DNA from 3 places in the Erwinia sp. HDF1-3R genome. Region 1 is predicted to be linked to each of the others. Evidence: predicted binding sites of a transcription regulator. Region 1 holds the regulator's gene; each other region holds the start of a gene.

Region 1 (4,893 bases):
GTTTTCGGATCAAGAAGGCGACCAGTACGCGAACGTCCGCCCTCAACGAAATACTCGACCGAGTAGCCGCGGGTGAACAGCTCGCCCAGATACTCGCGGAATACCGTGGAGTAGAGTTTGTTGCCCTTAAAGGTACGGCGGATAAAGAACGCGCCCAGGCGGCGGAATATCGGCCCGGCAGGCCAGAAGTTCAGATTGATCCCGGCAGCAATGTGCGGCGGTACCAGCCCCTGATGATAGAGCACGTAGGAGAGCAGCAGATAGTCCATATGGCTGCGATGGCAGGGAACATAGACTATCTCGTGTCCATCCTGTGCCAGCTGGCGTACGCGCTCGCCGCCGTTAACGTTAATACCCTGATAAAGCTTGCTCCACGTCCAGCCCATAATGCGGTCGGTCAGGCGTATCGCTTCATAAGAGAAGTCGGCGGCAATCTCCTCCATCAGCTCAACGGCATTCTGCTGAGCCTTTTCAAAGGGGATTTTTTTGCTGCGCGCTTCGTCCTCTACTGCTTTAGCAATCGCCCTGGACTGCAGAAGCCTGTTGAACAGGTCCTGGCGAACGGGCAGGCGCGGCCCAACGGCGGCCAGGCGCTGGCGGGCGAAATGCATGCGCGCCACGCGAGCCAGCTTCTGAGCAATGGTTTTATCGGTGCCGTGCTCCGTTGCCATGCGCCGCAGAGAGAGCATCGGCGAAAAGCGCACGAAGCTGTCACGGCCCAGCCACAGTACGGCGAAGAACTTTTGAATGCCGTTAAGCACGCGAAGATGGGGCTGACTCTCGCCCTGAACCTCACGGCCAGGGGCGCGGCCAAACATCACCGATACCGGGACCATCTGCACGTCCAGCAGCGGGTTGCTGCGGTGCAGATCCAGATATTCGTGAAACAGCTTCACCGATTCAATATTCGGCACAAAATAGGGGAATACGCGCGGACCGTCATGAATAAAGACATGGCGGGGCAGCACTGTCCCATCGATTTCCAGCGGATCTAAGGGATCGGGGAGATCCTGTTTGCGACACTGTTCACGTAGCGCGAGCAGATCGGCCTTTGAATCGTAAGGCAGCACATACATAATAGGGCGCGACGTATCAAGCCCCAGTTCAGCGACCGGCTCGGCGGGGATCGCCTTACTCTTTAGTAAGAATTTAACCGGTAAATTCAATAGGTTATAATATAAATTACGCCAACCTGACATAGACAACATGAAGCCTCTTGTTAGCAAAGCGCGGCAAGCATACCAGAAAGCGCCAGTGAGATCTGTGGTGTTGCAAAATGTGCGCCACTCAGACATTGACGTTAAACAGTTCAAAGGGTTCCCTCATTATGACAAATAACGTCACCGGATTGACCAGAATTATCAAGGCCGCAGGTTATTCGTGGCAGGGACTGCGTGCGGCATGGCAGAACGAGGCGGCTTTTCGTCAGGAAGCCATTGTGGCGCTTGTCGCCATCGTGCTGGCCTGCTGGCTGGACGTGACGCCGATAACCCGGGTGCTGCTGATCGGTTCGGTGGTGCTGGTAGTCGTGGTTGAACTGCTTAACAGCGCCATAGAAGCGATAGTGGACCGCATCGGCAGTGAGCGGCACCCGCTGGCAGGCCGCGCAAAGGATATGGGTTCAGCGGCAGTGCTGCTGACTATTCTTATGGCGATGACCACCTGGCTGATGTTGTTAGTGCCACATATGCGATAGACGTTCCAGAATCAGACAAACTGCTGTTTTTTGTCCATCTTTAGGTTTTCAACGCGCAAATACCTGTATATACTCACAGTCGACTGTATAAACAACCAGGGGGCGGGATGAAAGCACTAACGGTAAGACAGCAACAGGTTTATGACCTGATACGCGCCCATATTAACCAGACCGGCATGCCGCCAACGCGGGCAGAAATTGCCGCTCAGCTTGGCTTCCGCTCGCCAAATGCGGCGGAAGAACATCTCAAGGCACTGGCACGTAAAGGCGTAATTGAGATTGTGTCCGGTGCCTCGCGCGGCATTCGACTGATGATGGAAGACGAAGAAGGCCTGCCGCTGATTGGCCGCGTCGCCGCCGGTGAGCCGCTGCTGGCCCAGGAACATATCGAAGGCCACTACAAGGTTGACCCAGGTTTGTTTAAACCCAGCGCCGACTTCCTGCTGCGCGTGAGCGGCATGTCGATGAAAGATATTGGCATTATGGATGGCGATCTTCTGGCGGTTCACAAAACCCAGGAAGTGCGTAACGGCCAGGTTGTGGTTGCACGTATTGATGATGAAGTTACCGTCAAACGGCTGAAAAAGCAGGGCAATACGGTCCATCTTCTGCCTGAAAACAGCGATTTCGAGCCGATCGTCGTCGATCTTCGCCAGCAGACCCTGTCGATTGAAGGTCTTGCCGTGGGTGTGATCCGTAACGGTAACTGGGTTTGATAACCGTTTTATCCGTTCTAACTGACTGTTAACTGACGCGCCGCCTCGCCAGCGCGTCAGTTTATCGTTGGCTACCACTCAGCAGACGATGTGTATGACAGTGACTTGCGCAGACACCCGTCGCGCAGTGGATACCGATGCGATTTTTAAACGCTGCTGACAAAAGCCTCTGGCGGCTTGCGCTGCCGATGATCCTCTCAAATATTACCGTGCCGCTGCTGGGGCTGGTCGATACCGCTGTCATTGGCCACCTCGATAAGCCTGTCTATCTTGCGGGCGTCGCGATCGGCACCACCATCACCAGCTTCCTGTTTATGCTGCTGCTTTTTCTGCGTATGAGCACCACCGGACTGACCGCTCAGGCTTTCGGTGCCGGCGACAACGCCGAGCTTGCACGCGCGCTTATGCAGCCTCTCTGCATTGCGCTGGCGGCCGGACTGGCTTTTATCGCGTTGCAATCCCCTCTTACGCATCTGGCGCTGACGCTGGTCGGCGGCGATCCTGACGTGCAGTACCAGGCATCACTGTTTATGCATATCCGCTGGCTCAGCGCGCCTGCCACGCTGGCGAACCTCGTGCTGCTGGGGTGGCTGCTTGGCGTTCAGTATGCCCGCGCGCCCGTCATCCTGCTGGTTGTGGGCAATCTGGTGAATATTTTGCTCGATCTCTGGCTGGTGATCGGGCTGAAGTGGGGTGTCCAGGGGGCGGCTACGGCTACGGTTATCGCGGAATACTGTTCGCTGGCCGTCGGGTTGCTGCTCGTCTGGCGCGTAATGAAGATGCGTGGCATTCCGACGGCGCTGCTAAAAAGCGCATGGCGGGGCGGGCCTGGACGTTTGTTCAGGCTTAGCCGGGATATCATGCTGCGTTCTCTGCTGCTTCAACTCTGCTTCCTTTCGTTAACAGTACTGGGCGCACGGCTGGGGGGCGACATCGTCGCGGTCAATGCCGTACTGCTGATGTTCCTGACCTTTACGGCTTACGCGCTGGATGGGTTTGCTTATGCCGTTGAAGCCTGCTCGGGCGAGGCCTTTGGCGCGCGCGACAGGCAGAGGCTGCTGCTGGTATGGCACGCTGCATGCCGTCAGGCGGGATGGGTCGCGCTGTTTTTCTCACTGCTCTATGCCTTTGCCGGGCCTTATATTGTCGCATTGCTTACCTCGATCCCTGCTTTACAGCACCAGGCGGATCGCTACCTGATTTGGCAGGTCCTTCTGCCGGTATGCGGCGTCTGGTGTTACCTGCTGGATGGCATGTTTATCGGTGCAACCCGCGCCGCAGAGATGCGTAACAGCATGGCACTGGCGGCGCTGGGTTATGGCCTGACCCTGATTAGCGTTCCGGTGCTGGGGAATCACGGTCTGTGGCTGGCGATGACGGTTTTTCTGCTGTTAAGAGGGCTAACGCTGGGCGCGATATGGCGGCGGCACCAGCGCAACGGAACGTGGTTTTTGCCTCCGGGTCAGTGACATGTATCTTGCATTTCCTGGTTAATCTTTGATAAAAAAGAGTTTTTTACCTGCCGGGTCAGGAATAGTCTTAATCTGCCGCTTATTATCGTGTCGTTCCGTGCAATCCCCTCATCTTCTACTACAATTATCGTTAGGTTAAGCAGTTGAGCAGCGTTTTATATTGCTGCCAGGCGTTATGCTTAGACGATTGTACTAAATCTATTACACCTAACGCTCTTTACACTCAAAGTCAGGAGACACAAGATGAATAAAGATGAAGCCGGCGGTAACTGGAAACAGTTGAAGGGTAAAGTGAAAGAAAAATGGGGCAAGCTGACCGATGACGACATGACCGTCGTAGAAGGTAAACGCGATCAGCTGGTCGGTAAAATTCAGGAGCGCTATGGCTACGCAAAAGACCAGGCTGAGAAAGAAGTCAGCGACTGGGAAAGCCACAATAATCACCGCTTCTGATAAGTAAGTTCTTTTCTCTGACAGCATTAAAGCGTTTCAGGAAGATACTCCTACCCAGGCACATGGACTGTGCCGCTTAAACTCCGCAATCCCTTTTGAACCTTTACCAACACCTCACCTGAGCAGCGACCTGCAATCTGTACCTCGTCACTGGCCTGATTATATTTTTGGGAGCGTTTCTCTCATTCCGGTTAGCGTCCGCGCTTTTTACCGGCAGTCTGGGTGTGATCGTGGTGGCAATTGTCCTGATGGGTACAGGCCTCAACCTCGCTACAGTCCCGACATAATCCATGCGTTTCGATGATGCTATGGGACAGGGTAAAGCCTGAGTTAAGGGCCAGCGTATTCAGGATATTTTCCACCCCTTCCGCGTGCTTCTCGGCGACAGACCCGCAGCGATCGCAGATCAGCATGGCAGAGGTGTGGGAGGGTTGCTCAAAATGATGGCAGACAACGTAGCTGTTGGTCGACTCAACGCGATGAACAAATCCCTGTTCCAGCAGAAAATCCAGCGCGCGATAGACGGTAGGGGGCTTAGCCTGAGGTTCCGTGGTGC
Region 2 (4,893 bases), 2.3 Mb from region 1:
AAGTGATGCTGATAATGGTCGAGGGTATATTCGTGATCTTTGCGGCGCGGGCTGAACACCTGAGGTGCGGTGTCCGCATATTCGGCATCCAGCAGCAGAATTTCACTGGTGGTACTACTGTTCAGCGCAATAAGGATAAAGTGCTCGGAGGTGGTCTTATGCACGCTGACGTAAAACGTGTCATCTTTCTCTTCATACACCAGCTCATCTTCCTGCTGCGGGGTGCCCAGCCTGTGTCGCCATACCTGCCAGGGCAGCAGGGTTTGCTTGTCCTTCAGGACATAGTAAAGCGTCGTGCTGTCGTTGGCCCAGACAAAGCTTGATGACACATTTTCCAGCACTTCATCGTACCAGTGCCCCGTTTCCAGATTGCAGAAGCGAATGCCGTACTGGCGGCGGGAAAGAAAGTCTTCAGCCAGCGCCATAATGGTGTTGTCCGGAGAAATACCCAGCCCGCCCAGCGTGTAAAATTCACTGCGTGCGGCGCGGTGGTTACCGTCTATCAACGTCTGCCATACGTCGGGCGCATCAGTATTTTCAGGCTGGCGGGTATAGATAGCGTACTCATTCCCCTCTTCATAGCGGCGCTGGTAGCGGTAGCCGTTTTTGATATAGGGCACCGAGCGATCGCGCTGTGGAATGCGATCGACAATTTCTTTTAACAGCCGGTCCTGAAGCGCCTGCTGCGACTGCATCACCGCCCTGCCGTAATCATTTTCGGCATGAAGATAGTCCAGCACGTCGGGATCGTCACGCTGGTCATCGCGCAGCCAGTAATAATTATCTGTTCGCGTATCGCCATGCAGCGTCATCTCGAAAGGTTTTTTTCTGGCTATCGGTGGTGTTTTCATCACATCTGTCCCGCTCACTAAAACATATGCACTAAGGGTGGCATGTTGCTGCGATGAATGCCAGGTAACGATAAAGTGTGATCTGAAGCACGTTCTGAAGCGATGACTATACTCATTACTCTGCCAGCAACCTCAGACCCTCGCCAGGGCGATATCAGGCAGATGTGAGGCCTGACGACGGCCCGCAGATTTTACTGCACATTTTTAAAAGGGAGCAGATATGCGCTTTAGTAATAACCCACTGTTTATCAACACCGTTTTGCTGGGTGGCACGCCTGAAGAGAAGCTGATTGCTGCGTCTAAAGCTGGCTTTCAGCAGGTTGAGCTTTGGCGTCAGGACGTGGAAAACGCGAAAGGCAATGCACAGGACGTAGGGACGTTTACCCGGGAACAAAAACTTTCTCTGACGGATTACCAGGTGCTGCTGGATTTTGACGGTGCGCCGGATGGCGAGCGTGAAGATAAGCGTAAGCTGGCCCTTAAGATGCTGGATACGGCCGTAAGCCTGGGCGCAACCACGCTACTCACCCCGGCATCTACGCATCATGCCTGCGTGGCCCATCGGGAAGAAGATGACCTGCGCTGGCTGGTGAAGGAGGCAGATAAACGTGGGCTGCGCGTGGCGTTTGAAGCGATGGCGTGGAGCACGCATATCAATACCACCGTTCAGGCATGGCAGATGGTGCAGCGAATCAATGCGCCCAACCTCGGGCTGGTCGTCGATGCGTTTCATATCTTTGCCCGCAACCGTACCATTGCCGATCTTGCGGGGATCCCGATGGAAAAGATTTTCCTCGTCCAGCTTTCAGATCTTAGCACCCTACCCGGGCAGGACCAGCTGATAGATACCGCCCGCCACAGCCGACTGCTGCCTGGCCAGGGAAATTTCCCGCTCTACACGCTGCTGGACTACCTGGAAACTCAGGGTTATGCAGGCCCGCTTGGACTGGAGGTCTTTAACGACAGCTACCACCAGCAGGCTCCTGATGAAGTTGCGAAAGAGGCGATGCACGCCCTGAAACGCTGTATTGCCCAGCGGGGCCAGTAAAACCCGCTCAGCCCGGCGGGTCGCGTAACCGCTTAGGGTAGCATAACGGCTGCAAACCCCTTCCTATGCCGGTTGGTTCGCCGCACGACCTCGTATGATTATTCGCCCCGGCCTGCCGCTGGGGCGACTGACCGTTATGCCGCTTTTGGCGTACGGGCAGACTTACGTTTGCTCGCGTTAGCGGATGCACCCTCAGCGGTTTCTTCATCCAATTCATCCGCGGATGCCTGCACGTCTGTAGGCTGCTGCTCACTCACTTCAACAGGGTCAGCGCTATCAGCCTCTGCGCGGGCAGAAGCGTGATTCGCCTCTGCTTTTGCCCCTTCCGGCATTTTGCTGGTCTTCACAATATGCTGTACGGCATCCTTGTTCTCTGCCAGGAACAGGCCAAAGGCTTCACGCTGCTGCTCATCAAGCGCCACCGGCCCTTCACTCAGCCAGTCGCTGAAGACTTCAGCCATATCAAGCATTTTATCGTAGGCGTCCGCGTCTTTTTTACTGGCGAATGTCATCTTTTCCTCACCTTTTCTAACGACAACGTATTTTATCTCAACAGCCATTCCGCTCACCTCATTTAACTGTATTTTTATACAGTATAGCAGCAGGCTTTTTTTAGCTCAAGCCCGGAAAAGCAGATGAATACGCAAACGTTTTCGTTTATACTGCGCGCGTTTTTTTCCTCCAATCAGGTAGCAACTATGACCACTCTCGGAACCGCGCTGCGCCCTGCCGCAACCCGCGTAATGCTGTTAGGATCAGGTGAACTGGGTAAGGAAGTCGCGCTGGAATGCCAGCGTCTTGGCGTCGAGGTGATTGCCGTCGATCGCTATGCCGATGCGCCCGCAATGCACGTGGCCCATCGTAGCCATGTGATCAATATGCTGGACGGCGAGGCGCTAAAATCACTCGTTGCGCTGGAGCGCCCTGACTATATCGTGCCGGAAATTGAAGCCATCGCCACGGATATGCTGGTTGAGCTGGAGAAACAGGGTCAGCATGTGGTGCCAACCGCCCGCGCGGCGCGTCTGACGATGAATCGTGAAGGTATTCGTCGCCTGGCTGCGGAAGAGCTCAGCTTACCCACCTCTTCCTATCGTTTTGCCGACAGTGAAGCCGCTTTTTTGCAGGCCGCCGATGAAATTGGCTTCCCGTGCATCATTAAGCCGGTAATGAGCTCATCGGGTAAAGGTCAGAGTTTTATCCGCGATGCCTCACAATTGAGCGCTGCCTGGCAGTATGCTCAACAGGGTGGACGGGCGGGTGCCGGACGCGTCATCGTGGAGGGCGTGGTTAAGTTCGATTTTGAAATCACCCTTTTGACCGTGAGCGCGGTTGACGGCATCCATTTTTGCGCCCCCATTGGCCACCGTCAGGAAGACGGCGACTACCGTGAGTCCTGGCAGCCGCAGCAGATGAGCGATCTGGCCTTGCAGCGCGCGCAGCAGATAGCCGAAAAAGTGGTTAGCGCCCTTGGCGGCCACGGCCTGTTTGGCGTGGAGCTGTTTGTGTGCGGCGATGAGGTGGTATTCAGCGAAGTGTCACCGCGGCCACACGATACCGGCATGGTGACGTTGATTTCTCAGGATCTCTCCGAATTTGCCCTGCACGTTCGCGCCTTCCTCGGCCTGCCGATTGGCGGGATCCGCCAGTATGGCTGCGCGGCCTCTGCGGTGATCCTTCCCGAGCTGGAGAGCGATAATGTGCGGTTTGCAAATCTCGGCGCGGTACTGGGGGCCGGTTTGCAGATCCGCCTGTTCGGTAAGCCTGAGATTCAGGGTAAGCGCAGGCTGGGCGTCGCGCTGGCGACGGGTCAGGATTGCGACGATGCCGTTCAGCGCGCTGTCGCCTGTGCGGCAGGCATTAAGGTTAGCGGCTGATACATCGAACAGATTCCGGCGGCGCAGGGCAGTCCCTGATAGCCGTTGGTGGAGCCAGTCGGATAGCCCCCATAAAGGGCCTGCCCCGTAAAACTCGCGCAGCGTGCCATGACGCTGCGCGAAGAGGCGCTACTCGAACTCGTTCCAGGAGCGTCCGTCGCGGGTGATCATCGCGACAGAAGCAACGGGCCCCCAGGTTCCTGCCTGATACGGCTTAGGTGCTTCTTTATCGGCTGCCCATGCGTCCATGATGGAGTCAACCCATTTCCAGGCCTCTTCCACCTCATCACGGCGCACGAACAGCGCCTGAATACCCCGCATGGTTTCCAGTAACAGCCGCTCATAGGCATCTGCCAGGTGCGACTGGTTAAAGGTTTCCGAGAAGCTCAGGTCCAGCTTGGTGGTTTGCAGGTTATGCTTATGATCAAGCCCTGGCACCTTGTTGAGGATCTGAATATCCACGCCCTCATCGGGCTGCAAACGGATGGTCAGCTTGTTCTGCGGCAGCTCCTGCCAGGACTCTTTGAACAGGTTCAGCGCGGGGTTTTTAAAATAGACCACCACTTCAGAGCACTTGGTCGGCAGACGCTTACCGGTACGCAGGTAGAAAGGCACGCCTGCCCAGCGCCAGTCGTCGATATCCACGCGGATAGAAACGAAGGTTTCGGTGCTGCTGGATTTGTTAGCATCCTCTTCTTCCAGGTAGCCAGGCACTTTTTTGCCCTGCACAAAGCCGGAGGTATACTGGCCCCGCACGGTTTTCTCACGCACGTTAGTATGATCGATGCGGCGCAGCGAGCGCAGAACTTTCACTTTCTCGTCACGAATGCGGTCAGCCGAGAGATCGGCCGGCGGCGACATGGCAATCATCGTCAGAACCTGTAGCAGGTGGTTCTGGATCATATCCCGCATCTGGCCAGCTTTGTCGAAATAGCCCCAGCGCCCTTCTATTCCCACTTCCTCCGCCACGGTGATCTGCACGTGATCGATGGTGCGGTTGTCCCAGTTAGACGCGAACAGCGAGTTGGCAAAGCGCAGCGCCAGCAGGTTTAAAACCGTCTCTTTGCCCAGGTAGTGGTCAATACGGAACACCTGGTTTTCCTCGAAATATTCGCCA
Region 3 (4,893 bases), 1.6 Mb from region 1:
AAACCGCCGGGGCGAAAGTTGAATTTGCCGTTTCTCAACTGACTATCACCAGCCATACCGGCCTGCCCGCCTTTACCTCCGGCCTGCCTGATGACCTGATGATGATTCAGCGCAGAGAGTTTTTTCGCGTAACCGCACCGCTCTCGCCGCTGTTCACCTGTTACGTGGGCTGGCCCGACGGGAGCGGACAGGGACGCCTGCGCCTGCAGGATATCTCGCTGGGGGGGATTAGCGTACTGGCAGAATGCCCGCTGCCGCCAGGTCTGGCAGAAGGTGAGCTGTTTAAAAACATGCGTCTGGAGATGGGGGAATATGGTCGCTTCGAGGTGGATGCCCGATTAGTGAACATTGGACAGCGCAGCGTGGTCGGCAGCAAAAATCAAACCGTTATCACGCCACGTTTAAGCTTTCGCTTCCAGAAACTTAGCGCCGACCAGGAACGTCAGCTCCAGCAGGTCATTTTCTCACTTGAGCGCCTGGCGCGCGATAAAGCGACCCGCTTTCAGTAGCTGTTATCACTCTGTCAGAGTTAAACCGGCGAGAGGATCCCCTTCCCGCCGGTCAACACAGGGTTCAGATAGTCCGGTAGGCGGTGGTGACTTTCCACAAATAGCGCGGTGCCTGCGCAGCGGGATGCTTGCTCTGAACGTGATGATAGAACGCTTCCGGCGTCATCGCGTTGATCATGGCTATTGCCCGGTCGCGATCGGGAGAGAAGGTGCGCAGCAGCGCGCCGGCCCCGTTGGCATAGGAAACGATCGTCGCGTAACGCAGCGTTTCAGGGTCGCGAATGCCCGCCAGCGACTGATCCTGCAAAATTTTCAGATAGGCGGTACCGATATCAATATTTTTCACCGGATCGCGCAGCTCCGAACTGCTTGGCTGACCGCGACGCCCCTGGACGCGATAGACTTCACGGCCGGCCGTGGAGGCTTTAATCTGCATCAATCCAATGGCATTCGACTTACTGACTACCGTTGGATTGCCGCCCGATTCCACTGAAATAATGGCATCCACCAGCTTCTGATCGATTCCGTAGCTGTGGGCCGCATTCTCCGTAAAGATCGACCACGCCTGCGCGACCTTTTGCGGTGGGGCCTTGGTTAATGGTGTTTGCTGTACGGTGACGGTCTGTTTATGGGGTTTGCTGGCACAGCCTGCCAGCAGGAGCACCCCTGCGATTGCAACGTAGTTAACGCTTCTCACGTTTTCATTATCCTTTGCGCCTTAGCCTGCGACCTATCATACCCGCCGCTGACCTGTGGAAAATTACCGTAACTCTGAATTTGCCGGGTCAGAGGGTGACTTAGGACAGGCTTTTAGTCATTATCGGGTTATTGGACCCCCGGTCTGCCAAAAAAATTCACTGGAGTCGGTATAAAAAGCAAACATTATGCAGCGCATGGCTCAACCCGACCACCAGCGGTAAGCGTAGCACACTGAAATGCGCCATTTATTCCACCCGTTAGAGGATTAAAGTGAAGATTATGTCCGTTACTCCGCGTTCTTTTCATCTGATTGCCCCTTCCGGCTATTGCCTTAATCAGGATGCCGCCCATCTGGCCGTCGATCGGCTGCGTGCCCAGGGGCATCAGGTGAGCCAGACGGAGGTTATTCCCCGACGCGATCGCCGTTTTGCCGGGACTGACGAAGAGCGCCTGCAGGATGTGAACGCTCTGGCAGCGCTGGCGACGCTGCCGGATATTGTGCTGGCGGTACGCGGTGGCTATGGCGCGTCACGGCTTCTGCCCCACCTCGATTATCAGGGTCTGGCCGCACGTCTTCGGGAGCAGCCCGTAGCGCTTTGCGGCCATAGCGATTTCACCGCGATCCAGCTGGCCCTGCTGACCCACGGCGTAAAGAGCTTTAGCGGCCCGCTGCTGGCGGGTAATTTTGGTGCGGAGGTGCTCTCTGATTTCACCCTCGATCACTTCTGGCGGGCGCTGACCTCGCCAGAATTCACCCTGAGCTGGCAAACGCCACCGCAGGACGTTGACGTTAGCGGGACGGTATGGGGAGGAAATCTGGCGATGATAACCTCCCTCGTGGGCACCCCCTGGCTACCTGCCCTCTCTGACGGCATCCTGGTCATTGAAGATGTAAATGAGCATCCCTACAAGATTGAACGCATGCTGCTACAGCTGGCCCAGAGCGGCATTCTGGCCCGACAGAAAGCCATAGTGACCGGCAGTTTTACCGCTGCAAATCTGAGCGCATACGATAATGGCTACGACTTTGACAGCGTCTGGACGTTAATCCGGCAGATAACCGGCCTGCCGCTGGTTACCGGCCTCTCTTTTGGCCACGATCGCGATACCGTCACGCTACCCTTAGGCGCCCACGGCAATTTGAAAGTAGAAGGTAACCAGGCTTCGTTAAGGTTATCAGGGCACCCTACGCTGCGTTAACTTCCCGGAGCCCCTATGAAGCAGTTATATGAGGACCTCTGGGTTTCCACGCCGGAGTTGTCGGCCTGTGAGACAGAATCAGAGTGGATGATGCATGGGTTTCTGTTGCAGCATGAGCGAGGCAACATGCTGATCTCCCGCGTTGAGAATGCTGACGATCACCAGACGATTGCCGGGCTTGGCGGGATAATCCGTCATTATCTGAGTGGCTGGCAGGAGGCCGGCCCCGGTGCGCGACAGCTGCAACAGCGGTTTAATTCCGCCCTCTACTGCCATACCCGGGCGCTCGGTCCAGTAAGCGCCTTTGTTGAAGCCGATGATACCTTCAACCTGGCAGAGGTACACTGCGGCAGCTTCCACCTGGTTCCGACGCCGGGCCATACGCCAGGCAGTACCACCTATCTTTATGCCTCCCCCTTCGGCAAAACCTATCTGTTTGTCGGGGGCACGCTGGTACGGGATGGCAATCGCTGGGTGACGCTGCAGTTACCCGAGAGTAACGAGGCCGATTTGCATAAATCGCTGGAGTTCTACCGGGCGCTGCGGCCAGACGTGGTGTTGATGAGCGTGACACGGGGTCATCCGGGCTGGTGCGAGGTGACCGTACGTGAGTGGCTGGCACTGCTGGATGAAGCCGAGCACCAGCCGCGGGATTGTCGCCAGCGGGTTATCGAGTAGCCGGGCAGGTTTTTTAACTGACTGAGGGGTCAGGATTCTACGTTTCCGGTCGCATCGGTGCGCTGCAGGGTGACTGCACCGTTCTCCCGTTCACTGCTGCGGCTGCAGGGCACCAGCTTTTTGGCCCCTTCGAAGGAGAAAAATGTCTCCTGATCCGCTTTATTAACGATCATCTGATCGCCGTTTCGAAACAGCACAATCGACACCCGCGTACCGCTGTCGGTGCTCGACTGCTGCTGCCCTGCGGCAATCTGGAAATGATTACCCGGCCACATCAGGGTAGTCAGGCCGTATTGTGCTTCGGTGACGGTCATGGTCTGACGACCAGGGCAGGTAATTTGAAACTCAGCGTTCATCGGTTGGGCATCTGGCGTGGCCCGCGCCGCAAAGGTGGCACTGACCAGCAGACAGCCCGCGGCGAAAATGCGAAACATGAGCAGCGTTCTCCGGAAATTTTCTCACTTAACGCAAATACTATGAGGGAAAAGTCCGTCACATGACACTGTCACCTTCGTGAAAAGGGACAAACCAGGAGTGTTCCTGGTTTGTCCGCACCCTCTACTTGTCCAGCGCGCTCATCTCTTTGATATCAGCCTGATTTACCGCCTGCTGCTTGCCGTTTTCATCGGTGTACAGCACCATACCGGTCGCTTTATCGACCTGCGGTTTACCCTGTACCACCAGCGTGCGCCCGTCGTTCATATGCAGAATATGATTGTTCGTACAGCCTGCAAGCAGCGTGCCGGCCATCAGAACGCTGGCCATTAACAGCATTTTTTTCATTTTTCATTTCCTGTTTATGCGTTATCCCGCCTGTATCATAATTTGATTGAAGGATGGTTAAAATAACTGTATTTTTATACAGCACAGTTAACCAGGATAAGTACATGTTTGTTGAACTGATTTACGATAAGCGCAACGTAGCGGGTTTACCTAATGCTCAACAGATGATTCTGGACGAGCTTGAAAAACGCATTCAGCGGGTTTTTCCGGAGGCGGACGTCCGGGTCAAGCCGATGCAGGCGAACAGCGTGAAAACCGATGCCAGCAAAAGCGATAAGGCCGTCATGATGAGAGTCATTGAAGAGATGTTTGAAGAAGCCGATCAGTGGCTGGTAACAGGCGAATATTAACGAGCAGAAGAGGTGCGCGACGACAGCTAACTGACCCGGCCTGCCCTTCAGCATGCAGCAGCCCGGTTACCTGATTTCATTGAGTGCAGTGAGTCTTAGCACTCCGCTCAGCGCGGTTGGTCTTTGTTACGCTCAGCGATTTCCGCATAGATCAGGTCATAGACTTTTGCCGCATGGGCCGAGCTGTCACGAAGCATCTGAATCGCATCCTCTAAGGTATGCGGTTCCATCTGGCCGACAATACGCCATCCCAGCGCGATATTTTTTGCCTCTTCCAGCCGATCGGGGTGGTTTTCAACAGACGCAGCTTCTGACACATCATTCTCCTGATTTAAGTAATGGTCCTATTTTACGACCCTTTTCATCTGGCTCAACCCCTGATTTATTCTAATGGCCAGGCTGCCACTTTTATAAACGCCTCTGGCAGAAAAACCACACAATTTCCCCCTGAAACAGAAATTTCGTCCACTAAAAACGGATTATTCCTGGAGGGTGATTCCGTACTATTTCACTCTTCTGCTATGTTCGCCAACACTTTTTGCGCACCGCGGCTTTATTTGCTGCAAAAAAAAACCGCCCTGGAGGGGCGGTTAGGTTCAGGCTGTAGCACTCAGTTATAGTAAGGGAACTTACGATCGGTACCGTTAATGTTGAGCGTAATGTAACCGCCCGGT

What was found. The regulator LexA, encoded in region 1, represses DNA repair genes until DNA is damaged. The targets are predictions, from matches to a motif close to TNCTGTATGTACATACAGNA.
Region 2: the regulator LexA is predicted to act here: its motif matches at 2,476-2,495, upstream of AAGR22_RS12530 (YebG family protein).
Region 3: the regulator LexA is predicted to act here: its motif matches at 3,934-3,953, upstream of AAGR22_RS09470 (DinI-like family protein).

What each region holds. Positions count from the first base shown of each region.
Region 1 is NZ_CP155071.1:424,299-429,191, forward strand. Features, by position in the region: gene plsB (glycerol-3-phosphate 1-O-acyltransferase PlsB) at 1-1,199, opposite strand, end outside; gene AAGR22_RS01870 (diacylglycerol kinase) at 1,328-1,696, shown strand; gene lexA (transcriptional repressor LexA) at 1,804-2,412, shown strand; gene dinF (MATE family efflux transporter DinF) at 2,550-3,881, shown strand; gene AAGR22_RS01885 (CsbD family protein) at 4,128-4,337, shown strand; gene zur (zinc uptake transcriptional repressor Zur) at 4,529-4,893, opposite strand, start outside.
Region 2 is NZ_CP155071.1:2,731,809-2,736,701, forward strand. Features, by position in the region: gene AAGR22_RS12520 (prolyl oligopeptidase family serine peptidase) at 1-851, opposite strand, end outside; gene AAGR22_RS12525 (sugar phosphate isomerase/epimerase family protein) at 1,072-1,899, shown strand; gene AAGR22_RS12530 (YebG family protein) at 2,034-2,459, opposite strand; gene purT (formate-dependent phosphoribosylglycinamide formyltransferase) at 2,598-3,776, shown strand; gene zwf (glucose-6-phosphate dehydrogenase) at 3,906-4,893, opposite strand, start outside.
Region 3 is NZ_CP155071.1:2,058,434-2,063,326, reverse strand. Features, by position in the region: gene AAGR22_RS09500 (flagellar regulator YcgR PilZN domain-containing protein) at 1-509, shown strand, start outside; gene emtA (membrane-bound lytic murein transglycosylase EmtA) at 574-1,167, opposite strand; gene ldcA (muramoyltetrapeptide carboxypeptidase) at 1,488-2,408, shown strand; gene AAGR22_RS09485 (MBL fold metallo-hydrolase) at 2,424-3,086, shown strand; gene AAGR22_RS09480 (hypothetical protein) at 3,116-3,520, opposite strand; gene AAGR22_RS09475 (YgdI/YgdR family lipoprotein) at 3,645-3,869, opposite strand; gene AAGR22_RS09470 (DinI-like family protein) at 3,974-4,219, shown strand; gene AAGR22_RS09465 (hypothetical protein) at 4,327-4,536, opposite strand; gene AAGR22_RS09460 (amylovoran biosynthesis protein AmsF) at 4,830-4,893, opposite strand, start outside.